3 regions of the Bacillus sp. FSL R7-0646 genome follow, and region 3 is predicted to be linked to each of the others. Evidence: riboswitches for the same ligand, from Rfam matches in the RefSeq annotation. Region 3 holds a riboswitch; each other region holds the start of a gene.
What was found. A riboswitch is a leader RNA that binds a small molecule or an ion and turns the genes downstream of it on or off. The one in region 3 is predicted to bind thiamine pyrophosphate.

Region 1 (9,765 bases), 1.1 Mb from region 3:
ATCCCGAAGATGACAAGGATTTGCCATAAGGCCGCAATAATCGCTCCTGCCAGAATCGGGCTGAAATCAAAAACGGACAGAATCGCTGCCGCGATCCCGTTTCCTGTGTAAACGCCGAGCGGTCCGAATACGATCAAAGTTAACGGCACCATCACCGTCAGGCATAATAAAGGGGTGATAAAGTTCTTCACGCTTTCATGAATAAAGCGCATACATAATCTTTCAAGATAGCTCATCACAAATACCGCAAGGATAATCGGGATAACGGTCGACGTATAATTCATCAAGACGACCGGAATGCCGAAAAACTCCGTATGGGCGCCGCTGTTTTTCAGTTCGAGTATCGTCGGATAGATCAGCGCTCCGGCAATCGTCAGCGCTATGAACGGGTTCGCTCCGAATTTTTTGGCGGCCGTAACGGCGAGCAGCAAAGGCAGGAAATAAAACAGGCTGTCGGCTGCCGCGTATAGAATCGTATATGTCGTCTCTTCCGGCGAGAGCCAGCCGGCGTTTGTGCAAATCAAAAGCAGGCCTTTTAAAATCCCCGCTCCCGCCATGACGCCGAGCAGCGGAGTGAAAATGCTGGATACGACATCTACTAATCTACCGGCGAGGCTTCCTTTCTCTTTTTGACTGTGATCGGCCGCAGAACTTTCCAACAGTTGAGAGATCCGGCCGATTTCTTTATATACTTCAGGAACGTTATTGCCGATAACGACTTGAAATTGCCCGCCGCTCTCCACCACGGTTACCACGCCATCCGTATTTTCAAGCGCTTCTCTGTCTGCTTTGGAACGGTCTTTCAGTTTGAAGCGGAGCCTTGTCGCGCAATGGACTAGCGATACAACGTTCTTCTCCCCGCCGACGCGCGCCAGAATTTCTTTTGCCATTGATTGAACATTCATCGTTGATCATCTCCTGTCTCTCGTAAAGCCCTATCAAGCTGTTAAAAAATAAAAAACCTAAACTAAAGCCTGTACAAAGAAGGCTTAGTTTAGGTTTTGCCTGCCGAACAGTAACAATCCCGCTTAAGACAATATGAAAATAAAAAAACCTAAATCACTATGAAAAACAAGGGCATAAGAGTCCCGCTTCACAGTCATTTAGGTTTTGCCTGCATCATCAGTAACAATCCTAACAACCTGTATAAGTTGATGTAAGTAAAAAGTAGCATACATTTATCCAATTGTCAACGCTTTCATTTGATATCATCCTCTATTTTTGATGAACGACTCGCTCGATATGAATCGTCAAATACAGAAGCTCTTCGTTTGTCAGCTGATGACCGTATTCTTTTTCGATATACTGCCTGATTTTATTTGTACAAACATAAGCGTCCCGGTACTTATTTTTGACGGTTTCAAATAAAAAGTCGTCCCGGCTTTCCATATAGGTTCCGCTGAACAGCCGCTGGGCGAAAAATTTCAAATGGGTAATGAAGCGGTAATAGTGAAGCGATTCTTCGTCAAATTCGATATGAAAGTGATACTTGACGATGCTTAAAATCTCCTGCATGACTTTCGTAATATTGACGATGTTCGGCATTTCTTCATTCAGCTCGGCGTTTACGATATGGAGCGCGATAAAGGCGGCTTCATCCTCCGGAAGAGCTGTCCCCGTCTTCTTTTCAATGATGGCCAGCGCCTCTTTGCCGATGGCGAACTCATCTTTATACAGCCGTTTCGTCTCCCAAAGCAGGGCATTTTTAATATCCAGTCCCTTTTTATGCCGTTCGACGGCGAAATGAATATGGTCGGTCAGCGAGACATAAATGCTGTCATTCAGCTTTTTGCCGAGCTTTAATTTCGCATAGGAGATAATTTCTTCAGACATTTCCATAAATTCAATTGGAATTTCGTCCAACAGCGTCTTAAACCTTTCTGATACATCTTTATTATCAAGCCTGAAAATCTTCTCGATTCTCGATTCATCCACCGCTTCGCCAGGCTTTTTTTGAAAAGCGATTCCCCTGCCCATGACCACTAATTCCTGACCCTGTTCATTTAAAACACTGATCACATTGTTGTTGATCACTTTGGCAATTTTCACATCGCGCCACTCCCATCTTTTAAGGGGATTTTTTTATACTTCTTTTTTCAAATGGTACACATTGATTGTACAACCTTTTTGGCCTAGGTCAATATATTTCAGTCAACGTCCGAAATGTTTGCATTTTACAGAATGCCCGCCTGTACCCGGGTTTATAAAAAAAGAGCCGCAAGGCGGCCCTGTAAAAAACCTTCTTAAAAAGTGAGCAAAATCCCCGCTGCGACTGATGCCAGACCCGCAAAATATACGAAGTCTTTTCCGGAAAGCCCCGCTGTTTGATAGTAGGTGCGGTCTTTTGTACCGGTAAACCCTCTCGCTTCCATGGCAACGGCGATTCTTTCCGATTTGCGGATGCCTTGCGAAAACAACGGCAGCGCATAGCGAATAAACGCCTTCCAGCTGTTTTTTTGCTTATAGCCCCTGATTTTGTGCGCCGCCTTCATTTGCGAAAGCTCCGACTGAAAAAGCGGGACAAAACGGAAGCCGGCCAGCAAGCCATAAGCCCATTTAGGCGACAATCTGCATTGATGAATCAGGCTCATAATAAACTGCGTCAAATCGGTTGTTGACGTAAACAAGAGACCGTATGTGACAAAGCCGAGCATCCGCAGCGCGATTGTCAGCCCATTGCCGACGCTTTCCTCGGTAACGCGGAACCAGGCCCATTCCCAAATCGTTTCCTCGCCTTTCCCAAAAGCGGCCATCATCCAAAATACGAGAATAAAAAAAATAAGATAAGGCAGCAGCCGTTTACTTAAATAAGACAAAGTCCATCCCCCGAAAAAAATCCCGATGACAACCGCAAACAGCCAAATGAAAAAAGTCGGTTTCGGATTTGAAACAAACATGAGAATGCACATGACCAGGAGGTGGGAAAAGAGCTTGGCGCTCGGGTTCAATGCCGAAAGAAGTGAACCATTGCTTTTCATACGGGAACCCTCTCCTTTCTTTCGTGCATGAACCGGTAGTGAAGCGGCGGTATCAATGAAAAGCGGCGGACCAGGTCTTGGTCAGAGAACAATTGATACGGCGTTCCTTGATATGCCGCTTTCCCTTGATGAAATACGATGACCCGGTCGGAGTGCTCGTCTACGATGTCCATGTCATGCGTCACCATCACAATCGTCGTTCCCCGTTCCTGCCGCTCCTTTAAGCGCTTGATCAATTCTTTTGCCGTCTTTTCGTCCTGACCGAATGTCGGCTCGTCAAGCAGCAGCAAATCCTGGTCAAACAAAAGCATCGTCGCAACGCTTAAACGCCGTTTCTGCCCAAGGCTTAATGTAAAGGGATGCGCTTTTTGATGACCATCAAGTCCGAATTCCTGCAGCAATTCAGCCGTTTTCCTTTCGACCTGCTCCTCCGGCCAGCTCCGCTGTCTCGCTCCGAACGCGATCTCGTCAAACACCGTGTCCCGAATAAATTGAAGCTCGGGGTTTTGAAAGACAAAGCCGGCCTTCTCGTAAAGCGTACGATCGGACCATTTCTTCAGCTCCCGGCCCTCCAGATAAATGCGCCCTTTTTTGACCGCTTCAAGCCTGATCAGACTTTTTAAAAACGTACTCTTTCCGCTGCCGTTCCCGCCGATGACGGAAATCCATTCCCCTCTTGGAATCTCCAGGTTGATGCCGTCGGCAACGATCTTTTTCCGATAGCCGATCGCCGCGTCCTCTGTGCGGATCAATATGTCCCTGTCTGCTGACGGCCTGTTTTTCGCTTCCTCCTCTTTCATTTTCAATGTAGAAGAGAGCTTGACGGCGAGCGGATGATCATCTTGTGTGGTAACATCTTCCCATACTGCGGGGTACAGTTTGGGCTGCCAGATGCCTGCCGCTTTCATTTCCGGCTGAAAATGTTTGACGATTTCTTCCGGCTTTCCATCAGCGATGATCTGTCCCTTTTCATTGAAAAGGATGACTCGGTCCATCCACTCGATACAGCCGTCCAGCACGTGTTCGACGAACACCATCGTCTGTCCGCTTTTTCGGGAAACGTCGCGGAGCAAGGCAAAGATGTCTTGCCGGCTGGCCGGGTCCAGCTGCGCCGTCGGCTCATCAAAAAACAGCACTTCAGGCTCCAAAGCGAGCAGGCACGCTAATGCCAGCCTCTGCTTCATACCGCCTGACAAGGTTTCGATCGGCGTTTTCTTATCTATCTTTAAACCGACCAGCTCCATCAGCTCCGAGATGATGCGGTCCATATCTTTTGGCGGAACGGATCGATTTTCAAGGCTAAACGCGATTTCCTCATCAACATGAAGCATGCAAAACTGCGAATCCGGATCCTGAAACATAACGCCGGCGCTCTTTCTGCGGTTGACCTCGCCTGTGACTTCAGCTTCGATATGTTCAGGAATGATGCCGGAAAGCACGGACAACAGCGTCGATTTTCCGCTTCCGCTCGGCCCGAGTATCAGCACTTTTTCTCCCTGCTCAATCGACAGCGAGACCCGGTCCAAGACTGTTTCAGGACGATGATAAAAACGGACGGAAAGGTTACTGCATCCGAGAAATGAACGCATCGGCATCATCCTTCTTCCGGTGTTCTTTCATGATCTCATACTGGTTCAGGACTCCCGTTTTCGCAAGCGCTTCGACAACGGCTTTTGCCAGCCAGCCGCCGAGTACAATGCCGCTGATGATTTGGATGATAAGCGTCAATATCAGCGTTTGCGTCGTATAGTAGGCAAAACCGTTTGCCATCAGGCTGTATGTCGCGCTCCCCACCGCGGCTAGCGCACCGGAAAGCATAAGGGTAAACAAGTTATAGCGCTTATAGCGAAAGATCGCAAACGCGATTTCCGCACCGGCTCCCTGGAACACACCGATTAATAATGCTGAAAGCCCAAAATGGCTTCCGGTCAGCAGTTCGACCGCCGCAGCTGCCGTCTCGGCAATCAGCGCCGCACCCGGTTTACGGATGATATAAGCGACAATCGGGCTGGCGATCACCCATATGCCGAACATAAAGTTCGCTCCGACGGGCCCGACGATAGCTGAAACAGGGATCCACAAGGTAGACCACCCTAAATAAATGACGCCGCATGCCACAGACAAGATGACTGTCATGACGACTTCTTTCATGTTCCAATTCATCGTCTCACCGCCCCCATTTCCACAGGCCAATCTTCAACCGTATAAGCCATCTCCCAAAAGCCGTATTCAAGCTGACAGCTTTGCAAAAAGAGCTCCTTCATTTTTTCTTTTTCAGCCTTGCCCGCTGTTTCGGCCCATTCATCCAGGCGGGCGCAAAACTTTGTCGTGATTGAATCCGTTCTGTTTCCGTAAAAACAGATCCAGTCATAAAATGGATGCGATGGATCAGGCTGAACGTCCTTCATCAGTTTTTTTCCGATCTCCCAATATGTCCATGGACAAGGCAGCAAGACGGCTAATATCTCTCCCAGCGTACCTTCGTGCGCCGACGTCAGCATATGGCGGACATAATGATGGGCGGAAGGCGCAAGCGGATAGCCCTGCAGAGTTTCGTACTCCACCCCAGCGGCCCGGCACAGGTTTTTGTGCGGGTGCACTTCGCTGTCTAGCACAAATGAAATCTGCTCATGAAACATTTCCATATCTTTTCGATTTTGACACTTGGAAATCGCAATTCCGTAGATTTGAATAAAGGCATTCAAATACTCGTAATCTTGCTTTACATAATGAACAAGCTGCTCCTTTTCCAGCCTCCCGGACGCCAGCCCCAGTACAAACGGATGCTCAAAAATGGCTTCAAAAATAGGGTCTGCCTCGCGGCGAAGTTCTGCGGAAAAACTCATGTAGATAGCCTCCTTAGCAATCGGTTTTATAGGAAGGCACAGGGGGGCAAGCGGCTTTATACGCAAAAAAGCCGCCCCAAAATGGAGCGGCCTTAGTATGATGAAATCATTAAGACACCGGCTCCACTTCCCTACGCTAGTATGAACTAGATCAGGTTCAAAGGGTCCAAGATCGCTTCTTGTCTCAGCCGGCTTACGGCTCCCCTAGTGGACTTCCTATTACATTAACTTTTACTCTACACATCAATGGTTATGATGTCAACCTGAGTTTTTCAGTTTTATTCTTGTATAGAACCGCCGGGTTTCATACAGAAAGTCGGCAATCGGAAATATTTATAGAAAAATATAAATTTTCTGAAACCTTTTCCGGGCTTGTTCGTCTTATATAGTGAAGACAAAAAATTTGGAGGGGATATTTATGATGATGTTTATCTTGATTTTGACAATGGCCGTGTATTTGTTCTATTCTTTCAGCAAAGACAACCGGCCGGCCAAAACAAACAACAGGAATCATCAGACACTGACTGTTATTAGGGAAAACTCTTTTACCGCCCCTTCCAATGATGTCAATTGCTAACTTGATAGACAACAAGCAAGCCGCCCAATGACGGGCGGCTTTTTCACGTTTTTATGATTGAAACTGTTCCGCTTCAGTCGATCCCTTCAGTGCAGTGGTTGATGAAGTCCCGCCTGTCACAACCTGGGCGACTTCATCAAAGTAGCTCGTTCCGACTTCGCGCTGATGCCTTGTCGCCGTATAGCCGTGGACTTCGCTGGCAAACTCGGCCTGCTGCAGATCAGAGTACGCCGCCATTCCGCGGTGCTTATATTGGCGGGCCAATTCAAACATGCCGTGATTTAAGGCGTGGAAGCCCGCCAATGTCACAAATTGAAATTTATAGCCCATTTCACTGAGCTGTTTCTGAAAGTTCAAGATGGTGTTGTCATCCAGTTTGGCCTTCCAGTTGAACGAAGGGGAGCAGTTGTAGGCGAGCAGTTTGCCCGGGAATTTTTCATGGATCGCCTGTGCAAACCGGCGGGCTTCTTCAATATTCGGCTCAGACGTTTCACACCAGATCAAATCGGCATACGGCGCATACGCCAAACCTCTGGCAATCGCCTGATCAAGGCCAGGCTTTGTTTTGAAGAACCCTTCCGCTGTTCGCTCTCCCGTCAAAAACGGTGCATCATATGAATCGACGTCGCTTGTGATCAGGTCTGCCGCATTCGCGTCCGTGCGGGCAATAAGAATGGTCGGGACTCCCATCACGTCTGCGGCGAGGCGCGCGGCAATCAAATTACGTACCGCCGTTTGCGTCGGAAGCAGCACTTTTCCGCCCAAATGCCCGCACTTTTTCTCAGACGACAGCTGGTCTTCAAAGTGAACTCCCGCGGCGCCGGCTTCAATCATACTTTTCATCAGCTCGAACACATTCAGCTGCCCGCCGAAGCCCGCTTCAGCGTCGGCCACAATCGGAGCAAACCAATCGATGTCTTCCTTTCCTTCCATATGGTGGATTTGATCGGCGCGCTGCAGCGTGCGGTTGATTTTTTTGACGACTTCCGGGACGCTGTTTGCCGGATAAAGGCTTTGGTCAGGATACATGCTCCCTGACATATTTGCATCGGCAGCCACCTGCCAGCCGCTTAAATAAATCGCTTTCAATCCGGCCTTTACTTGCTGCATGGCTTGGTTTCCGGTCAAAGCGCCCAGCGCCGGGACGAAATCCTCTGTATGGAGAAGCTTCCACAGCTTTTCGGCGCCGCGCCTTGCAATCGTGTATTCAATCTCGAGCGTGCCCCTCAGCCGAATGACGTCTGCCGCCTCATACGGCCTTGTGATCCCTTTCCAGCGTTCATCATGCTCCCAGCTTTCTGCGAGTTGTTTTTCTTTCAGCATCGCACATTCCCCCATTATATATTTTCATAAGCCGGTATCGTTAGAAACTCCGCGAATTCATCATCCAAAATCAGCTGTTCAAATAACTGTCCGGCCTCTTCAAACCGGCCGCTCCGAAAATGTTCCACGCCTGCTTCATCGATGATTTTCTGCATTTCTTTCTCTTTCATCATCTTGACCATTTCCGCGGTGACTTTCCGGCCATCGTCAAGAACTCCTTTCGGATGGCGAATCCATTGCCACAGCTGGGCTCTGGAAATCTCCGCCGTTGCAGCGTCCTCCATTAAGTGGTCGATCGGAGCGGCGCCTCTGCCCGACAGCCATGAAGCTAAATAGCGGATGCCGGCGCTGATATTGGTACGGACGCCTGCTTCTGTAATTCTGCCTTTCGGTACTTCCAGCAAGTCTTTTTCCTCGACCTTTACGTCTTTCCGCTTTCTATGAATCTGGTTCGCCGACGGCATATGCTGATTGAATACATCGAGCGCCGTTTGAATCATGCCGGGATGCGCGATCCATGTTCCGTCATGGCCGTCTTTTACTTCACGTTCCTTATCTTCGCGGATTTTGGCAAATGCGGCTTCATTGATCTCAGGTTTGTCTTTAGCGGGAATTTGCGCCGCCATTCCCCCAATCGCATGGACGTTGCGTTTATGACACGTTTGAATCGCCAAGAGGGAGTAGGCTCTCATGTTGGGAACTGTCATCGTCACGGCTGAGCGATCTGGAAGAATGACTTCATCCCTGTTCCTGAATTTCTTAATAAAGCTGAAAATATAATCCCACCTGCCGCAGTTAAGCCCGGCTGAATGTTCCTTCAATTCGTAGAGGATTTCATCCATTTCAAAGGCCGCCAGGATCGTTTCAACGAGAACCGTCGCTTTAATCGTGCCCTGCGGAATGCGCAAGTCGTTTTGCGCATAAACAAATACGTCGTTCCACAGCCTTGCTTCCAGGTGGTTTTCGATTTTTGGAAGGTAGAAATAAGGGCCGCTTCCTTTTTTGATCAGCTCTTTTGCGTTATGGAAAAAATAAAGACCAAAATCGAACAGGCTTGCTGACACGGGCCTGCCGCCGATCAGCACATGCTTTTCTTCCAAGTGCCATCCCCTCGGCCTGACCATGATAACGGCGGGGTTCTCTTTCAGCTCATAGCGTTTGCCCTGTTCATTCGTAAAAGAAATCGTCCCGCGGACCGCATCCCGCAAATTAACCTGGCCTTCAATGCAGTTTTTCCACGTCGGCGAGTTCGCATCTTCAAAGTCGGCCATAAAGACTTTCGCTCCTGAATTTAAAGCGTTGATGACCATTTTTCTGTCGACCGGGCCAGTGATTTCAACCCTGCGGTCCTCCAAATCCCGGGGGAGCGGCGCGACTGTCCAGTCCGCCTCGCGGATGTGCTTCGTTTCCGCCAAAAAACAAGGGTTCTTCCCTTGATCAATTTCAGCCTGCCTGATCGTCCGCAAATGCAGCAATTCCCGTCTTCTTCCCCCGAAATGGCGTTCAAGACGTCCGATAAACTCCATCGCTTCTTTTGTCAAAATCTCTTCATAATGCGGATTTATCGATCCGGTTATATGAATTCTCTTCTCCTCTGTTTTCATGTCTCCCTACCCCTTTACATGCTTTGTTATAAAACAGTTTGCCTACTCGCCTTTTTTGGCAAGACAGCGCTCGCATTCCATGAAGTAAGATTCAGCCTGCTCCTCCATCTTTTCGCCGCATTCAGGGCACGTTTTTTTCGGAAGCGTTCTGAAAAATTCCATCGGACTTTTCAAGCTCATTTGTATAACCTCCTTTTTATAGAACAGTTTTATGTTTTATATTTCTGTTGTAGTACAGTATACAGCGCAAAAATGAAAATGTACACACCTTTTTCCAAAAAATATTTATTTTTTTCCATTCAAACAAAAATAGATTGTTCTCTTTTTATTCATAGCTTGTTCATATTTTTCTTCTAGAATAGGGAACATAAAGAGGTGAAAGTGATGATGAAAATAAAAAACAAACAACTTGATGTCATTCTGGTTCTAATTTTGTT
Region 2 (9,765 bases), 2.0 Mb from region 3:
ATCACCTTAGGATTCTCTCCTCGCCTACCTGTGTCGGTTTGCGGTACGGGCACCTCTCACCTCGCTAGAGGCTTTTCTTGGCAGTGTGGAATCAGGAACTTCGCTACTATATTTCGCTCGCCATCACAGCTCAGCCTTACGGGAAACGGATTTGCCTATTTCCCAGCCTAACTGCTTGGACGCGGATATCCAATACCGCGCTTGCCCTATCCTCCTGCGTCCCCCCATTGCTCAAATGGTGAGGAGGTGGTACAGGAATATCAACCTGTTGTCCATCGCCTACGCCTTTCGGCCTCGGCTTAGGTCCCGACTAACCCTGAGCGGACGAGCCTTCCTCAGGAAACCTTAGGCATTCGGTGGAGGGGATTCTCACCCCTCTTTCGCTACTCATACCGGCATTCTCACTTCTAAGCGCTCCACGAGTCCTTCCGGTCTCGCTTCACAGCCCTTAGAACGCTCTCCTACCACTGTTCGCAAGAACAGTCCGCAGCTTCGGTGATACGTTTAGCCCCGGTACATTTTCGGCGCAGAGTCACTCGACCAGTGAGCTATTACGCACTCTTTAAATGGTGGCTGCTTCTAAGCCAACATCCTGGTTGTCTAAGCAACTCCACATCCTTTTCCACTTAACGTATACTTTGGGACCTTAGCTGGCGGTCTGGGCTGTTTCCCTTTCGACTACGGATCTTATCACTCGCAGTCTGACTCCCAAGGATAAGTCTTTGGCATTCGGAGTTTGACTGAATTCGGTAACCCGGTAGGGGCCCCTAGTCCAATCAGTGCTCTACCTCCAAGACTCTTACCTTGAGGCTAGCCCTAAAGCTATTTCGGAGAGAACCAGCTATCTCCAGGTTCGATTGGCATTTCACCCCTACCCACACCTCATCCCCGCACTTTTCAACGTGCGTGGGTTCGGGCCTCCATTCAGTGTTACCTGAACTTCACCCTGGACATGGGTAGATCACCTGGTTTCGGGTCTACGACCACGTACTCATGCGCCCTATTCAGACTCGCTTTCGCTGCGGCTCCGTCTTTTCAAACTTAACCTTGCACGGGATCGTAACTCGCCGGTTCATTCTACAAAAGGCACGCCATCACCCGTTAACGGGCTCTGACTACTTGTAGGCACACGGTTTCAGGATCTCTTTCACTCCCCTTCCGGGGTGCTTTTCACCTTTCCCTCACGGTACTGGTTCACTATCGGTCACTAGGGAGTATTTAGCCTTGGGAGATGGTCCTCCCGGATTCCGACGGAATTTCACGTGTTCCGCCGTACTCAGGATCCACTCAGGAGAGAACGAAGTTTTGACTACAGGGCTGTTACCTCCTATGGCGGGCCTTTCCAGACCTCTTCATCTACCTCGTTCTTTTGTAACTCCGTACAGAGTGTCCTACAACCCCAAGAGGCAAGCCTCTTGGTTTGGGCTGTTCCCGTTTCGCTCGCCGCTACTCAGGGAATCGCATTTGCTTTCTCTTCCTCCGGGTACTTAGATGTTTCAGTTCCCCGGGTCTGCCTTCTCATATCCTATGAATTCAGATATGGATACTGCTCCATTACGAGCAGTGGGTTTCCCCATTCGGAAATCTCCGGATCAAAGCTTGCTTACAGCTCCCCGAAGCATATCGGTGTTCGTCCCGTCCTTCATCGGCTCCTAGTGCCAAGGCATCCACCGTGCGCCCTTTCTAACTTAACCGTTAAAAAGAATCACTACGTGATATCTTGCATTACAATTGAATGTGAATGTCTACTTTCGTTATCTAGTTTTCAAAGAACACGCTTTGAAGGAATGATCCTTCAAAACTAAACAAGATCCAAACGCACCTGTCTATAAGACCGCAAGGTCTTATATTCCGTATAATATCCTTAGAAAGGAGGTGATCCAGCCGCACCTTCCGATACGGCTACCTTGTTACGACTTCACCCCAATCATCTGTCCCACCTTCGGCGGCTGGCTCCAAAAGGTTACCTCACCGACTTCGGGTGTTACAAACTCTCGTGGTGTGACGGGCGGTGTGTACAAGGCCCGGGAACGTATTCACCGCGGCATGCTGATCCGCGATTACTAGCGATTCCAGCTTCACGCAGTCGAGTTGCAGACTGCGATCCGAACTGAGAACAGATTTGTGGGATTGGCTTAGCCTCGCGGCTTCGCTGCCCTTTGTTCTGCCCATTGTAGCACGTGTGTAGCCCAGGTCATAAGGGGCATGATGATTTGACGTCATCCCCACCTTCCTCCGGTTTGTCACCGGCAGTCACCTTAGAGTGCCCAACTGAATGCTGGCAACTAAGATCAAGGGTTGCGCTCGTTGCGGGACTTAACCCAACATCTCACGACACGAGCTGACGACAACCATGCACCACCTGTCACTCTGCCCCCGAAGGGGAAGCCCTATCTCTAGGGTTGTCAGAGGATGTCAAGACCTGGTAAGGTTCTTCGCGTTGCTTCGAATTAAACCACATGCTCCACCGCTTGTGCGGGCCCCCGTCAATTCCTTTGAGTTTCAGTCTTGCGACCGTACTCCCCAGGCGGAGTGCTTAATGCGTTTGCTGCAGCACTAAAGGGCGGAAACCCTCTAACACTTAGCACTCATCGTTTACGGCGTGGACTACCAGGGTATCTAATCCTGTTCGCTCCCCACGCTTTCGCGCCTCAGCGTCAGTTACAGACCAGAGAGTCGCCTTCGCCACTGGTGTTCCTCCACATCTCTACGCATTTCACCGCTACACGTGGAATTCCACTCTCCTCTTCTGCACTCAAGTTCCCCAGTTTCCAATGACCCTCCCCGGTTGAGCCGGGGGCTTTCACATCAGACTTAAGAAACCGCCTGCGCGCGCTTTACGCCCAATAATTCCGGACAACGCTTGCCACCTACGTATTACCGCGGCTGCTGGCACGTAGTTAGCCGTGGCTTTCTGGTTAGGTACCGTCAAGGTGCCGCCCTATTCGAACGGTACTTGTTCTTCCCTAACAACAGAGTTTTACGATCCGAAAACCTTCATCACTCACGCGGCGTTGCTCCGTCAGACTTTCGTCCATTGCGGAAGATTCCCTACTGCTGCCTCCCGTAGGAGTCTGGGCCGTGTCTCAGTCCCAGTGTGGCCGATCACCCTCTCAGGTCGGCTACGCATCGTCGCCTTGGTGAGCCGTTACCTCACCAACTAGCTAATGCGCCGCGGGTCCATCTGTAAGTGGTAGCTAAAAGCCACCTTTTATGATTGAACCATGCGGTTCAATCAAGCATCCGGTATTAGCCCCGGTTTCCCGGAGTTATCCCAGTCTTACAGGCAGGTTACCCACGTGTTACTCACCCGTCCGCCGCTGACCTAAGGGAGCAAGCTCCCGTCGGTCCGCTCGACTTGCATGTATTAGGCACGCCGCCAGCGTTCGTCCTGAGCCAGGATCAAACTCTCCATGAAGTAATGGAGCGCAGATTAAGTTCGTCACATCCTGTGACAACATCTGCATGACCTGCATCGTGCAGGCCCCTGACTACGCACATTCGCATGTACGATTTATTTAATGAATTAACAGGTACGTTTTGTCTTGTTTAGTTTTCAAAGATCATTTCCGCTCCTGTCCGAAGCGACTTTATTAATATAACATTCTATCAATGTGAATGTCAACAACTTTTTTTAAAAGTTTTTTTGAAGTTGTATTTATAAAGCCTTCTTTTTAGGGCGGATACTAATATAACATCTATTTTCGTTTTGCACAATAGCTTTTTTAAAAAAATAATAATCAAATGAAATTCCCGATCATCCCGGACCAGCCGACAATTGACGCAACTTATTCCTTCTTACTTACTGTTTTCTTCTATATAAAAGATGTACAGCGGCCAAAAAAATCGAGACGCTGTACCATTGTTCCCGAAGCTGCGGAAATGCCCTTAAACTCTCCGCTATCAGCCTTCAATTTAATAAAAGCTCCGAATTCGGAGCTTTTTAAAGGATCTATCTTTGTCTCATGACATTCACTCTGTCGTGCTGTTGGCAACGAAAGCAGCCGAATACTCGAATCGCTTGTATGGGTAAAGCTGATCAGCCTACCTTTTCGGCTTGGCGGTCGAATGTCTGACAACAAGTTCAGGTTTATAGACGGTAGAATGCTCAAGCTTATCCGTGTTCCGTCCCTCAACTTTGGCAATCATCCATTTTGCCGCCTCAATCCCCATCTGCATTTTCGGATGGGTGACTGATGTCAGCTTCACTTCAGACGCCTCGCTCAAGTGTGAGTCGTCATATCCGACAATTGATATGTCGTCCGGTACTTTCAAACCGAATTCCCTTACGACATCCAACACTATAAGTGCTATCTCATCATTATAGCAGAATATGGCAGTCGGGCGGTCTGCTGAGGAAAGCCGCTTCCTTGCCTCAGCAATCGTTTTTTCTTTTTTGTTCTCTGTTGTGTAAGTCACGACCATCTCCGGATAAAACGACAAGCCGTTTTCCCTGAAAGCCCGGATAAATCCTTTCATCCGGTTGACGCCCTGCATATCGTCCTGTTTAAAGAAACCGAACACTTTTTCATGGCCTAGCTTAATCAAATGCTCCGTGGCGATAAAACCGCCGTGCTCATCATCCAAAATGAAATGAGGCGGGTTTAACTCCTGATATAATTGGTTGATCATCAAATATGGTATATGGTGCTGTTCAAGGGTCAGATAGTAATTTAAATTCGGATTAAAGCTGCCGGTTTTCGTCGGCTCCACAATCAACCCATCAATTTTTTTGTCAAGCATATTTACAAGACATTGTTTTTCTTTTTCAATGTCATTATTCGTGCTCGCGACGACCAAGGTGTAACCTGCACTCGACAATGAAGATTCGATTCCTCTTATAATAGAAGGAAAAATGTAATCCGAAAGGTAAGTCGTAATGACCCCAATCATCTTATTTCTTTCCCTTCCTTTTTCAGAAAGCTGCAGGCGGTGAGAGCAATACGTCCCCGAGCCTTGCTCTCTGTATAAAAGCCCTTCATGAACAAGGTCGCCAATTGCTTGCCGGATCGTATGCCTGCTCACATCAAATATTTTCATCAATTCGTTTTCCGAATGGATTTTTTCGCCCGGCTTCACTTTGCCTTCATATATCCACGATTTAATTTCATTTTTCACCATGCTGTATTTTGTGAGTTCACTCATCAGATCAACCCTTTACTGCATCTTGTACGTATGAATAAGTTCTATTATAAGGAAAAGATGTTTGCATTGCTACATATTGGAGGGTTTCAGCAAAAGTTTTTCGAAAAATTAGCTTGTCGTCCGTTTCTTTTTTTAGTATAGTAGAATATAACTAAATAACTTGATGACCACAAGGGGAGCCTCCGGGCTGAGAGTGAACGACCGTTCTGACCCTTCGAACCTGTTAGTTAATGCTGGCGTAGGAATGTGGCAAAGTCATTTCTAATTGCATCCAAAGCAGTGCGTGGAAAACTGTCCTACTCCTTCCCCGCATTGCTTTTTTTATTGGGAAAGAAGTCCAGTATCCCTTTGTTCATCAAAAGTGAGGGTTATGATGAATCAATCTAAACAACTTGTACAGCTGATTGAAATTGCGATTATGACAGGAATAGCACTTATACTTGATATGGTGTCCGGAATGTTTTTAAAAATGCCTCAAGGCGGTTCAATCGCCGTCATGATGATTCCGATCTTCCTGATCTCCTTTAGATGGGGGCTCAAGGCAGGGCTGGCGACCGGGTTTTTAGCCGGATTGCTTCAATTTGTCACTGGAGGATTTTACGTTGTTCATCCTCTGCAGCTTCTTCTTGATTACTTTATCGCGCCTACGGCCGCGGGAATCGGCGGCTTTTTTGCCGGATCGATCCGAAATGCTTCATTTGAGAAACAAAAAGGAAAGATCATTTCCTATGTTATGCTGGCCGTCCTTCTTGGAAGCGGACTGAAATTTCTCGCACATGTCATCAGCGGCGCTGTCTTTTTTGGAAACTATGCGCCTAAAGGCACTCCGGTATGGATTTATTCATTGGTATATAATGGAACGTATATGCTTCCGTCTTTCATTGTCTGCACAATCGTCCTTTGTATACTGCTGCTAACCGCACCAAGACTTCTAGAAAACAGAACAAACATGAGATAACATAAAAAAACAGCGGATTCGCCTGAGATTCCGCTGTTTTTTATGTTTTAATCAAATCTGCGACCAATATATACCGCTCCGGTGCTGAACCGATAAAGTCAAAAGGATAGCAGGTGGAAACCGTCAATGTCGCTCTCGGCTTTGGAACTATCACCGTCCGGTCATCCGCATCCACGATTCGGACCTTTTTCACTTTGTATGTAAAAGTTCCGTAGGAAGCTTCAACAATTAACTGATCGCCTTTCCCCACTCGGCCGAGTTTTCGGAAAACCGTATCCCGGTGGCCTGATAAAACCGAGTTGTCATCTTCTCCAGGCAGAACGGATCCTGCGAAATGGCCCACGCCTTTTTGCAGCTCGTCTTCATCTGTTCCGTGATATATCGGAAGCCTTGCATTGATTTTCGGAATAACAAGATCACCGATTTTCTCCCCGGTTTCAAATGTTTGATCAATTGCCGTCTTTTCTTTTTTCGTCGTCTGAATCGGAGGTTTTTCAGGCTTTTCCTCTTCTTTCATCTGCTGAAATGAAAATAGAGCGTAGCCGTGCATCAGCTTGAACACATTCGTTGTTGTAAAATAAGCGCCGCACGCAACCATCGCAATGGCTGCAAGCCAGATGATCTTTTTTCGATGTGCCTTAATTTCCTTTCACTCCTTATAAAAACTTCCCATTCTATACAGACTTAGAATGGGAAGTAAAATGTTAAGCCGCTTTTCGAAGCCTTCTGACCATAAACAATCCGCCAAACATCAGAACGGCGCCAAAGATCGACCATTCTGCGTAATGCCCGGCCGTTTTCGGAAGCTTTGCACCTTTAACCGTCTTTTTCACATGAGATTTCTTTGCGTCGTGTTTAACAGCCGTTTGGGTTTGCTTCACTTTCGACCCTGTGTCATGAATTAAATCAGATCCGATCATTTCAGGCGTCAGCAATACATCCAAAATGAAATTGCCCTGCAGATCGTATACTTCCACTAGGAGGCTTGCTCCCTTCAGATCTTCAGCACTGACAAGCGTCGTCAAAGACACTTCTTTTTTCTTTCCGTCTTTAACAAGATAATATTTCGTTTTCACTTCGAGCGTCTTCTGAAGATCGTTTAAAATGGACAGCATTTCAGCGATATCCTGAGCTGACAGCTCTGATACAGACTCGAAATCGGCTACCGCTTCAAGACGTTCTCCAAGAGCCATCAAGTCATTTTCAAGGTTCGGATTGTTATCGCGCACTTTTCGGAGGTGATTCACGAGTCTTTCCCACTCCTGATCATCCACACCCAATTCTTGAAACATGTTTCCGATCTGAAAATCGTCTTCTTCATATGTCACGGTGTAGAGCGCATCGTCCAATTCGTATTCAAACATAAACACGTCGAGAATGTTTTGGCCGCTTTCCATATAGCCATTTTCAACAAATAGGTCAGCCGCTTCTTTTTCGCTCAATCCGTATTCTTTCAAATAGGATGCCAAAAGCTTTTTAGTCAGTCTTTGCCCTAAAAAGTCTTTCAACTCTTCCACCGAGTCAAAACCTTTTAAACTCTCATCATATGTATCCTGCAAATAGGCTTCCAATTCTTTTTCTGTCATTCCTATTTCTTCAAGATAATCTTTAAGCTCGGCCTGTTTCGGCGCGGCAAAAGCTCCTGCTGCCGGCACTAAAACCAGGATGCAGACCAATAGTGACATCAGCCTTTTTTTCATTTTGTATGACCCCCTAAATTTATCTTTCATTTTGATTATAGTGGAAATATTTTTAAAAACATGTATTGTAATTGAAAATCTTTTCGTCTATAATATTTTGTTCTTTTTCCTACTTAAACAGGCATAATCTTTCCCTCTATTGAATGTAATATAGTAAAGCGAATAGAGGAGGGTATACAAATGAATCCTTACTATATGATGCTCTTATGTTATGTCCTATCGATCATCCACTTTTTAATAGGCTATCGGGAAGCCCTGAAAATAAGCGGGGCTGACGGGCTGGTCAACGGAACCGCAATGATCTCCTGTATTCCGCTTGGCGCGGTTTTCGCTTTTTTCGCGCACTTTTTTTGGAAAATGACGATTTAATTTCGGGAATGAATTTTTTCGCCAACAAACATGCATTTCCGTGTTATTCACAGACGGCGGCAGTTTATGCTATGATTAATAGAACTTCAATTTACAAAAAATTCACAAAGATTGGAGGGAAAAGAATGGCCAAAGCCGTGGCTTCTCAAGAAGTCGCCAATATGCTGAACGACTGGTACATACTGATGAAAAAACGAGACATTTCAGGTTCAATCGAAATGAAAGATGACATAGATAAAGCAATTGAAAAGATGGAAGAAGATCATGACGTTCTTCTCTATTATCAAATGCTGGATTTTCGCTTAAGGCTTCTTCTTGAAGATATCTCCCAATCTTCCACAGAAAAATTGGAAGCCATCAGTTTTAAGGACAAAGATCCAAAAAGTACGGACGATAAGCTGAATTATTATTTTTATCTGTTCAAAGGGATTTATGAAGACTACAAGCAAAACCATACAGAAGCGCTTAATTTTTTCAGAATAGCGGAAAAAAGGCTGAGCGTCATTCAAAATGAAATTGAAAAAGCCGAATTTCATTATAAAATCGGTGTTTTGTATTACAACTTAAAAGCGACATGGCTGTCGATTCACCACATCAACATTGCCTCAGGCATCTTCCAAGGGTATGACGGGTATGCCAAGCGGGTCATCAACTGCAAAATGCTGATCGGGCTCAATTATATTGACCAATTTAAGTTTGCCGAAAGTGAAGTATTGTTAAAGGAAGCAATTGAAAAAACCGAAAAAATCGGCGACCAATATCTTTTGCCTTATACCTACTATAATATGGGCTTTTTGAAGAGTAAGGAAGATAAACACGAAGAAGCGCTGAAGTATTATAATAAAGCTTTTGCAATCAAAGACTTTGAAACGAAAGCCAAGTATGCTTACCTTCTATGTGTATATGAAAACACAAGGTCTCTTTTCAAAACCAACGATCCCGACCAAGCTTTTAAATGGATCGACACAGGCTTTAAAAAAGCTCAAGAAGTGAATAGCGAAATTTTCGAATTAAAATTCAAAACTTTATATACATTACATTCCGATTGTCAGAATAAACTGGAAGTAATCAAGGACTTTATTCACCAATTAGAAGATAAAAAAGCATGGGTTGATCTGGAGGAATTGCTGATGGACGTAGCGAATTACTATAGGGAAAATAAGTTATACGAAGAAGCCATATATTTCTACATTAAAACAGACAAGGCAAGTAAACTTGCCGGAAGAGGAGGAGAATAGGATGAAAAAAGTGTTGTTAGCTGTATTTGTATTAGGCACTGTTTTCAGCTTTTCGTTTGCAAATCACGCTCCTGAAGCGGCTTCCCAAAGCAATGAGATACTTTTGGCTTCTCGTGGAGCAGGCGGGTGACTACATCCTCAAAATACCCATTCAGACATCTGCTGAATGGGTATTTTGCACTTTACATTCATATTCAGGAGTGATCGATATGGGAAAGAAAGTACTGCTGACAGGATTTGACCCCTTTGGGGGAGAAACAGTCAATCCGTCCTGGGAAGCTGTAAAACGGCTGAACGGAGAGGAAGCAGAAGGCGTCTCTATCGCAGCGGAGCAGATTCCGACCGTTTTTCATCA
Region 3 (9,765 bases):
AAATTTCGTTTTTTGGGCTGATAGAAGTTTTGCAATTATGAATTGTATGTTAATCTTTAACATAAAAAGGATGTTAGCTGGAAGGGAATGATGGCAGTTGGAGACTATCCCGTCTTCAGAAGTTGGAATCAAAATAAACCGCTGGTACAACGAAATTCAAAAATTAAACGTAATAGAAGCAGAACGATTAAAGGCGGAAGTTCACTTAGCTATAGAAAGAATGGAAGAAGATCAGGACTTGCTTTCCTATTATCAGCTTATGAATTTTAGACATGAGTTAATGTTGGAATATCTTTTCCCGGCAGAAAAAAAGCTGAGCAAATCTGATTATCTTAGGGAAATTGAGGGACAGGGAAGAAAATTGTCAGGCTTGCTCGAATACTATTTTTCCTTTTTCACCGGAATGTATCATTTTTCTCGCGGAAAATACATAAAGGCAATCAAGGCATATAGAGCAGCAGAAAAAAAGTTGACGAAAGTTTCAGATAAAATAGAAAAGGCTGAATTCTATTATAAGATGGCGGAAGTGTTTTATCATATGAAACAGACTCATATGTCAATGTATTATGTGTCTCTCGCTTATGATATTTATAAATCCTATGATGCATATGTGATTCGAAGAATTAATTGTCTATTCGTTGTTGCTGGGAATTACATTGATTTATCAACCCATGATCAAGCTTTACCGCATCTTTTAAGCGCTAAGGAATCCGCGGAAGACATTCAAAACAAGGCGATCGTTGCAAAGGCTCTTTTAAATGTAGCATATTGTTATAATGCAATGGAGAGACCAACAAAAGCTATTGAATACTTTCATAAGGCGATTGATGTAGCAAAGGAAATAAAGGCAAAAGAACTGACTCAGGCTTATTATGATTTGGCATTAATTCACTTTCGAAATAACGAAAATATTGAAGGACGAAAATTTTATGAAAAGGCGCTTGAAAGTGCGCGGGTATTTGAAGATGAATTATTCCTGTGTCTGTTGGATGTTTTAGAGGCACTGTTTATAAAATCAGCTAATAAGTCAGAGGTACTAGAAACAATGAAACCATTACGGGATAGTCGTGGTTACCCCTATCTTGAGGAACTGGCATTAGAAGCAGCTCTATTCTATACTAGGAATGAGCGGCCAAATGATTCCATATTTTTTTATGATCAGATGGTGCAGGCTCAGAAACAAATCAAAAGGGGCGACTTTCTGTATGAAATCTAAGCTGTTTCTTTCGCTGACCCTTGCTTTGGGCTTGTTGGTCGTGTCGAGCGCTTCCATTCACACATCTGTTGAACAACAACATGCAGAATTTTCTGTAGCATCTAGGCTCGCAACATAATTGTGTTTGGGCAGGTCATGTGATGGCCTGCCTTTTTGGTGAAAGAATTATTTTAGTTTGAAAACCAGAACGATTGTGTTAATACTCATCTTTCTTCGTCCCTTGTGTTGGAATTTTCATCATATCAATATTTGAATATGCGGCTGTCCGCATTATTAACAATTTTAAATTTTTTGCACAAATTTTATACAAAGGCAGACAAAAACCTTGATATATCAATGGTTCTATGGGTATATTCAACCACGACCACCGATATCGCTAAAAACCGTATTGCCAAACGACGAAAGAGCGTTCCTTACACAAGGAATGCTCTTTTTGTTTATTCCTCATCAAAGCGGAGAGCCGCCAACATAAACGCAATGACCAACTGTTGTCCGCACTCTCACTCTTCATTCAGCGCACCGTGAAATGATGCATACCGTTCAAACAGTTGTCCCTTCATTGAAGTCCATTCAATCAAGATCACACTCAGTAAGTCAGTAAGAATGAAGCACCTTGTCATCGACAAGGTGCTTTTCTTTATACCAATGATGTGTTCCGATCCTCCGACCGCCTTTTTACGTTTTGTTTACAAGTTGATCAAACTTTAGCGACATCTGCCCGCTATATTGAATACAGCATGGCTTCACCTAAATATAGGAAAAGGATTAATTTTTTTTTGAGGAGGAATACAGTTGTCAATTCGCATTAAACTGCCTGACGGGTCCGTCAGAGAATTTGAGGAGGAAGCAAGTATTGAAGATGTTGCTGCTTCCATTAGCTGCGGTCTGGAACATGCGGTTGCAGGTAAATTAAACGGAAAGCTTGTAGATTTATCAACTCCGCTTCAGGACGGTGCACTCGTTGAAATTGTCACCCGGGACTCAGCAGAAGGACAGAAGATCGTGCGTGAAAAATCGCGGGGGAAAGGGCGTATTGTGGCACTTGACGCAGCACGGGGACTGGCGGTCATCGGGATGTATTTGCAGCACTTCGCCTTGAACGAAACGAACGGTTCGATCGTTTCCGGGAATACGACGCTTCTATTTGTGCTTTGCGGCGGAATCTCCTATTCGATCATGGCCGGGCGCATGATGGACAGAGGAATGGAGCCGGCCGCATTTCGGACGCGGATGCTTGCCCGCGCGGTATTTATCGATATGATAGGATATCTGCTCATCATGCTGAATACTCCGTTCGGGGTGATTTTGCCGGCTTATGCTGCACTTTTTGTGCTGGCATTGGTGCTGATTCGCCGTTCGACGCGTGTGCTCGTTACAACAGCAGCTGTTTTGCTTGCGGTGAGCCCGCCGCTGATGATTCTCGGAGGGAGCGTCCTGTCGGGAGCAAACTTGCTTGGCGATATTGCAGGCGGCCCGATGTCGGCGCTCGCACTTGCACCCGCTTTCGTCGCCGGTATGGCAATCGGGCGCTTTGATCTGACCAGGATGCGTACGGCACTTTCGCTAGTAAGCAGCGGCGCAGTCATGCTTATCGTCTCTAAGTTATTGGGCGTTTTCGTTCTTCCTTGGCTGAGCCGTTCCTTCGAAGAATGGCTCGTAAGTGTTCAAGGCACCGCCGGCGCCGAGCCGGATCAGTATGCAATCTGGCCGCACAACGTGGCACCGCCGCTTTGGCACAATCTTCTTTCGATAGCTCCGCACAGTGCGTCAACTTTCCAGACGATGCTGGGGCTTGGGGCTGCCTTTCTGGTTCTAGGAATGGTATGTCTCGTGCCGCAGAAGATTTCTGCAGTGCTAAAGCCGTTCGCGGGAGTCGGACGTGTAGCGTTGACGATGTATGCAGCTCAGTTTGTTGTCATATGGGCTCTTGAAATCTCGGGGGCCAAGTATGATATCGGGGCAATTCCATTCGGTGATCTGTTCGTCGCGGCCGTGGCGACGGTGACAGGGTGGCTGATTGCACGGCTTCCTACCGGTCCGCTCGAGACAGCGATGCGACGCTTTGACCGGGCATTCAGCAATTTGGGACCCGTCACGGGACCGGCGAGACTGAGATAGGCGGTCTTCAACATGTTGCCTGAAGGAACCGAGAGGCAGCTCCTTCAGGATTTTAGCCTGTCGAGAGGAATATGCAGTGGATGAGTTCATGCTGAACCAGAGTCCGAGGAAACTTGTATAACCAAAAGTTCTACAGGCCTTTGTTTATCTATAAATGAAATCCAGCTAAGACCCCTCACCCTTGTATCGTCTTTTCTCTTATTACAATTTGAAAATATTAAGAAATGGGGATGTGTTTAAGAAATCGTGCACAAAGTGTTATCTGATGTCGGTTTTATCGCTTATGATGCTGCCAAAGGGAAGATTATGGCCTTCACGTATAAAGATCACAACAAGAACTTAACTGTTTTCGCTAACGATTTAACCAATGACGATCATCCGCAGCATCAATATCGGTTGCTGGCTAATTCGATTTTCAATGCCGCTCCCGGAAAAACTGACAATGCTCCATCATCAAAACGGTGAGAGGTTGGAAAGCTAAAGTTCAAACGGCTCGCAGGAGGCGTCTCGTCCAAGGCGTCGGAAGCAGAACTGAAGCATGTTATCGTTAGTAAAGAAATGTTCAGTCGCATCACGCATTAAATAGCAAGGCTCTAAAAACTGCCCTTGATCCGAAGGGCAGTTTTTTCTTGGTCTATGGCAGCATCGTCCTTTCTTCCAGTTAGAAAGCTTCCGATTGGCGGGCCTCTATGTTATAGCTATTGAAGGTCAGCATACTTGTGCAATAAAATGAAGAGCGGAGAATATGCAGTGGTTCGCATAAAAAATTTTACTTGCACGAACAGTTGACATTCAGTAGTCACAGTGATTTGATAAAGGAAATTCGAATACAGAAAGACGGGAGCTGAAACATTGAAGAAACTGGTGAAGGTCAGAGGAATTACATTGGGTGAAGGCCGGCCAAAAATCTGTGTGCCGCTTGTCGGAAAAAACCTTGCCCAATTAAAAGAAGAAGCGGCTTATTTTCAAACGCTTGATGCCGATATTGCGGAGTGGCGTGCTGATTTTTATGAAGATGTAGATGACGTTGATCAAGTCTGCGCGGCATTGGCGGAAATCCGCGGCCTTTTAAAGGACACTCCGCTCATTTTCACTTTCCGCAGCGCCGCCGAAGGCGGAGAAAAAGAGATCAGCACAGCGCGATATTTTTCTTTAAATGAAGCGGTTGTTAAAACAGGGCTTGCCGATGTGATTGATATCGAGCTGTTCAATGACGAAGAGCAAGTGAAAGCGCTGGTGGAAACAGCACATGGTCATGAAGTGTCCGTGATTATATCTAATCATGATTTTGAAAAGACACCAGCTGCAGAAGAAATTGTTTCCCGTTTGCGAAAAGCACAGGAATTAGGGGCTGATCTGCCTAAAATCGCGGTGATGCCGGAAACCACGGCTGATGTCTTGCGTCTGCTTGAAGCCACTTGCACGATGAATGAGAAGTATGCAGATCGGCCGATTATTACGATGTCAATGGCCGGCAAAGGTATCATCAGCCGCCTGGCGGGCGAGGTATTCGGTTCAGCAATGACGTTCGGTGCCGCAAAGAAAGCTTCAGCACCGGGGCAGATTGCAGCTGGTGAGCTCAAGGAAATCCTTCATATATTGCATCGCAATTTATAACTTGATGATTGAGAGGAGCCTGGCTGACAGCCGGCTCCTTTGTCAGTTTTTTCGTAGTCCTAACGACTCATTTATCTTTCTTTTCGGAATCGTTTTAACTTTCCCTTTTCATTCATAATGGGTTGTGATACGATAATCACGAAATTTAATAGCATTACTAGGGGTGCCCGAATGCGGGCTGAGAGAGAGACACGCGTTTCTTAACCCTTTGGACCTGATCTGGTTCGTACCAGCGTGGGGAAGTAAAAAGGATTCGAGAGAAGATGGGGAATGGGTATGGTCCGTCTGTCTTCTAGCGATTTTACTGACTGTAAAACCAGGTTCAACATATGAGCCTGGTTTTTTGTGCTGGTGCTGTTCCGGAGTTTCGTCCTGATCAATTTTTTAGAGGGGAAGGATTTTTACATGAAACAGGAGTCAGTACAGCAAACAAACATCTCGATCATGTCAAGTTTTTCAGGGAGCCGGAAAGTGTATGTCGAAGGGTCGCGTCCTGACATTCAAGTGCCGATGAGAGAAATTTCTTTAAGTCCGACGACGGGTTCGTTTGGCGACGAGGAAAATCAGCCTGTCCGCGTCTACGATACGAGCGGTCCCTATACGGACGCCAATGCGGACGTTGATATACTCAAGGGGCTGAAACCTTTGCGGGCGACTTGGATCAGGGAGCGCGGCGATACCGAGGAATATGAAGGCAGAGAAATAAGGCCGGAGGATAACGGCTACAAAAGCAAAGAGAAAGCGAGCCACAGCTATCCAGGATTGAAACGAAAACCGCTGCGCGCGAAAAAAGGGCAAAATGTCACGCAGCTGCATTACGCAAGAAAGGGGATCATTACGCCCGAAATGGAATTTATCGCGATCCGAGAGCACGTATCCCCCGAATTTGTTCGTGATGAAGTGGCAAGCGGACGGGCGATTATTCCGTCAAACATCAATCATCCGGAAAGCGAACCGATGATTATCGGCCGCAACTTCCACGTCAAAATCAATGCCAACATCGGCAATTCCGCTGTCACCTCTTCGATTGAAGAAGAAGTGGAAAAAATGACATGGGCCATCCGCTGGGGCGCTGATACGATGATGGACTTGTCCACAGGTAAAGATATTCATACAACGAGAGAATGGATCATCCGCAACTGTCCGGTGCCTGTGGGAACAGTCCCGATTTATCAGGCGCTTGAAAAAGTAAACGGCGTCGCGGAAGATCTTACTTGGGACATTTACCGCGATACATTGATCGAACAGGCTGAGCAAGGCGTTGATTATTTCACGATTCACGCCGGCGTCCTTCTCCGGTATGTGCCGTTAACAGCAAAGCGCGTCACCGGAATCGTATCCCGCGGCGGGGCGATCATGGCGCAGTGGTGTTTGGCTCATCATGAGGAAAGCTTTCTGTACACCCATTTTGAAGAGATATGCGAGATTATGAAAACATACGATATCGCATTTTCGCTCGGAGACGGTCTTCGTCCCGGCTCGATTGCCGATGCGAATGATGAGGCCCAATTTGCCGAATTGGAGACGCTCGGCGAGCTGACGGAAATCGCCTGGAAGCATGATGTTCAAGTAATGATCGAAGGACCGGGACACGTGCCGATGCATAAAATCAAAGAGAATGTCGACAAGCAGATGGAGATTTGCAAAGAGGCACCGTTTTACACGCTCGGTCCGCTGACGACCGATATTGCACCGGGCTACGACCATATTACATCGGCGATCGGAGCGGCGATGATCGGCTGGTACGGAACGGCCATGCTTTGCTATGTGACGCCGAAGGAGCATTTGGGACTGCCGAACAAAGATGATGTCCGCGAAGGCGTCATAACATACAAAATCGCGGCCCATGCGGCTGACCTTGCAAAAGGGCACCCCGGCGCGCAAATCCGCGATGACGCGCTTTCAAAGGCGCGCTTTGAATTCCGCTGGCGGGATCAGTTCAACTTGTCGCTCGATCCGGAAAGAGCGCTCGAATACCATGATGAAACCCTTCCGGCGGAAGGCGCCAAAACGGCACACTTTTGTTCAATGTGCGGGCCTAAATTTTGCAGCATGAGGATTTCTCAGGATATTCGCGACTACGCCAAGGAAAACAACCTTGATGAAGAAAAGGCTATCCAAAAAGGATTGGAAGAGAAGGCGAAGGAATTTAAAAAAGCAGGCGGCAGCATTTACAGTTAAAAGCGGGCAATACAGCAGATGAAAGGGGAACCTTTCATCTGTTTTTTTATAATATAGGGTTGACAGGTCGGAATAATATGAATTAGTATGTTATTTAATATTTCGGAAAATTCCATCAGCGCTGATCGGTCAACCGAAGGCTCTTATCTCAATTGGGATAAGAGCTTTTTATTTTCAGTTTTAGAAAAGAAAGGAGAACAAGATGTCTTTATCAATTCGTGTGAATGAAAAAGCATTTGGAAAAGGCAGCTTTAAAACAAGCGTGCTCCAAGACGTGAAGCTTACGGTCGAAAACGGCGAATTTTTGACTGTCATCGGTCCGAGCGGGTGCGGAAAAAGTACGCTCTTAAAAATCGCTGCCGGTCTTGACGGGGATTATGAAGGACGAATCAGCATGAAAGGAAGAGAAATCAAGGGCCCGGGGATTCAGCAAGGCTTCATCTTTCAGGAGCATCGGCTTTTTCCATGGATGACGGTTGAGCAAAATATCGCCGCAGATTTAAGCCTGAAAGAACCAGCAGTGCGAAAAAAAGTCGATGAATTGATTGAAACGGTACGGCTGAAAGGTGCGGAGAAACAGTACCCGCGCGAGCTGTCCGGCGGAATGTCGCAGCGGGTCGCGATTGCCAGGGCTTTGCTCAGGGAGCCTGAGATTTTGCTGCTTGATGAACCCTTCGGTGCCTTGGACGCCTTTACGAGAAAGCATCTGCAGGATGTACTGACAGACATTTGGAGAGAAAAGAAGATGACGATGATCCTCGTGACGCACGATATTGACGAATCGGTGTATTTAGCCAACCGGATCGCAATTCTTACGGCAAAGCCGGGGAGAATCCACAAGCTGATTCCGGTCGATCTGCCTTTTCCGCGCAGCAGAACATCGCCCGTTTTTCAAACAATTAGACAAAAGGTGCTGAAAGAGTTCGAGACAACGGAAACATTCAGCTTTCAGGAAGGTTCAGGAATTTGAGCAGAAAGGAGCGGAAAAACGTGAAAAAATGGCCGTTGTATGTGCTGGGCTGCCTGTTGCTTCTTGCGGGCTGTTCAGCAGCCAAATCAAGTGAAGGGGGCGGAGATTTAAAAGAGATCAACATCGGAGTGCAGCAAAGCTTAAGCCCGTTGCTCCTTGCGAAAGAAAAAGGCTGGTTTGAAAAAGAGTTCGCAAAAGAAGGAATTAAAGTGAAATGGACAGAGTTTCAAAGCGGTCCGCCGCAGTTTGAAGGTCTTGCCGCGGATAAACTCGATTTTTCCCAAGTCGGAAATTCACCGGTGATCGCAGGGCAGGCGGCTGGCATTGATTTTAAAGAAATCGGCCTTTCTCAAGACGGTTTAAAGGCGAACGGCATTCTTGTGAAAAAAGGGAGCGGAATCGATGACATAAAAGATTTGAAAGGAAAGAAGGTGGCGGTGGCAAAAGGCAGCAGCGGGTTCGATTTCCTGTATAAAGTGATCGATAAAGCGGGTCTGAAGCCAACAGACGTCAACATCATTCAGCTTCAGCCTGACGAAGCCATGCCGGCATTTGACAGCGGAGCGATTGACGCCTGGTCGATTTGGGAGCCGTTTTTGTCTCTTAAAACGATCAAAAGTGACGCGGACATATTGGTTGACGGGGAACAAATCGACAAGTATTCCCCGGGTTTTACGCTTGTACGAAGCAAATTCGCCGAACAGCATCCGGATGAGGTGATTCGTTTTCTGAAGGTGTATGACAAGGCCGTGAAATGGCAGAAAACCCATAAGAAAGAAGCGGTTGAAGCGTACGCAAAAATTAAAAACCTCGACAAAGAGGTCGTTGAAAACGTGCTGAATAACACCGAACCGTTAAATGAGCCGATCACAGACCGCATCATTCAAACACAGCAGGAGACCGCCGATTTTCAATACAAATTAAAAGCGATTAACAAAGAGATTGATGTAAAAGAAGTGGTCGACAATTCATTTATAAAAATAGCGCTGAAAGAAGGAGATGACAAATGAGAGCTGTTTCATCAAGCACCCCCTCGATCCAGCCGAAAACAGGCGCAAAACTGAGACCGGCCGCTTTTCGGCTGGCATGGGGGAAGGGATTTGTATTACCCGTCATGTTGATTTTATTATGGCAGCTTGTCGGGTCATTGGAGCTCATATCAAAAACCGTGCTTCCGGCTCCTTTAGATATATTGCTTACATTTCGGGATCTTATCGTATCAGGAGAGCTTTTCACTCATTTAGGCATCAGCATTCAGCGCGCCGCGCTCGGCTTTTTCCTGGGGGCCGGGCTCGGGCTCCTGCTGGGGCTTGTAATCGGGTTTTCGAAAATTGCCGAGGATTACCTCGATCCTTCTCTGCAAATGCTGAGAACCGTTCCGCATCTCGCCGTCACGCCGCTGTTTATCTTATGGTTCGGTTTCGATGAGCTGTCAAAGGTGCTCTTGATCGCTCTTGGGGCTTTCTTCCCGGTATATATCAACACATTTTCAGGGATCAGGGGCGTCGATTCGAAACTGTTCGATGTGGCGAGGGTATTGGAGTTCCATTGGCTGAAGCAGGTGACAAAGCTCATTCTTCCTGCATCGCTCCCGAACATTCTCTTAGGCATCCGCCTGTCGCTCGGCGTATCGTGGCTGGGCCTTGTTGTTGCCGAGCTGATG

Region 1: it holds a riboswitch for thiamine pyrophosphate, as region 3 does, so the genes downstream of both, tenA (thiaminase II) here and thiC (phosphomethylpyrimidine synthase ThiC) in region 3, are expected to answer to the same signal.
Region 2: it holds a riboswitch for thiamine pyrophosphate, as region 3 does, so the genes downstream of both, thiT (energy-coupled thiamine transporter ThiT) here and thiC (phosphomethylpyrimidine synthase ThiC) in region 3, are expected to answer to the same signal.

Annotation. Positions count from the first base shown of each region.
Region 1 is NZ_CP150217.1:4,026,565-4,036,329, forward strand. It holds gene MKY62_RS20855 (PTS beta-glucoside transporter subunit IIBCA) at 1-905, opposite strand, end outside; gene MKY62_RS20860 (PRD domain-containing protein) at 1,216-2,049, opposite strand; gene MKY62_RS20865 (energy-coupling factor transporter transmembrane component T) at 2,244-2,978, opposite strand; gene MKY62_RS20870 (ABC transporter ATP-binding protein) at 2,975-4,567, opposite strand; gene MKY62_RS20875 (ECF transporter S component) at 4,542-5,141, opposite strand; gene tenA (thiaminase II) at 5,138-5,824, opposite strand; TPP riboswitch at 5,936-6,040, opposite strand; gene MKY62_RS20885 (hypothetical protein) at 6,243-6,401, shown strand; gene aceA (isocitrate lyase) at 6,453-7,724, opposite strand; gene aceB (malate synthase A) at 7,739-9,328, opposite strand; gene yhfH (protein YhfH) at 9,371-9,508, opposite strand; gene MKY62_RS20905 (glycosyltransferase family 39 protein) at 9,722-9,765, shown strand, end outside.
Region 2 is NZ_CP150217.1:3,111,094-3,120,858, forward strand. It holds rRNA gene MKY62_RS16220 (23S ribosomal RNA) at 1-1,694, opposite strand, end outside; rRNA gene MKY62_RS16225 (16S ribosomal RNA) at 1,869-3,418, opposite strand; gene MKY62_RS16230 (GntR family transcriptional regulator) at 4,045-5,145, opposite strand; TPP riboswitch at 5,308-5,407, shown strand; gene thiT (energy-coupled thiamine transporter ThiT) at 5,519-6,103, shown strand; gene MKY62_RS16240 (class D sortase) at 6,144-6,701, opposite strand; gene MKY62_RS16245 (processed acidic surface protein) at 6,808-7,803, opposite strand; gene MKY62_RS16250 (hypothetical protein) at 7,984-8,172, shown strand; gene MKY62_RS16255 (tetratricopeptide repeat protein) at 8,298-9,410, shown strand; gene MKY62_RS16260 (hypothetical protein) at 9,412-9,540, shown strand; gene pcp (pyroglutamyl-peptidase I) at 9,620-9,765, shown strand, end outside.
Region 3 is NZ_CP150217.1:927,711-937,475, forward strand. It holds gene MKY62_RS04645 (Rap family tetratricopeptide repeat protein) at 98-1,216, shown strand; gene MKY62_RS04650 (TGS domain-containing protein) at 2,009-3,334, shown strand; gene MKY62_RS04655 (hypothetical protein) at 3,581-3,799, shown strand; gene aroD (type I 3-dehydroquinate dehydratase) at 4,187-4,951, shown strand; TPP riboswitch at 5,101-5,209, shown strand; gene thiC (phosphomethylpyrimidine synthase ThiC) at 5,357-7,132, shown strand; gene MKY62_RS04670 (ABC transporter ATP-binding protein) at 7,335-8,102, shown strand; gene MKY62_RS04675 (aliphatic sulfonate ABC transporter substrate-binding protein) at 8,123-9,112, shown strand; gene MKY62_RS04680 (ABC transporter permease) at 9,217-9,765, shown strand, end outside.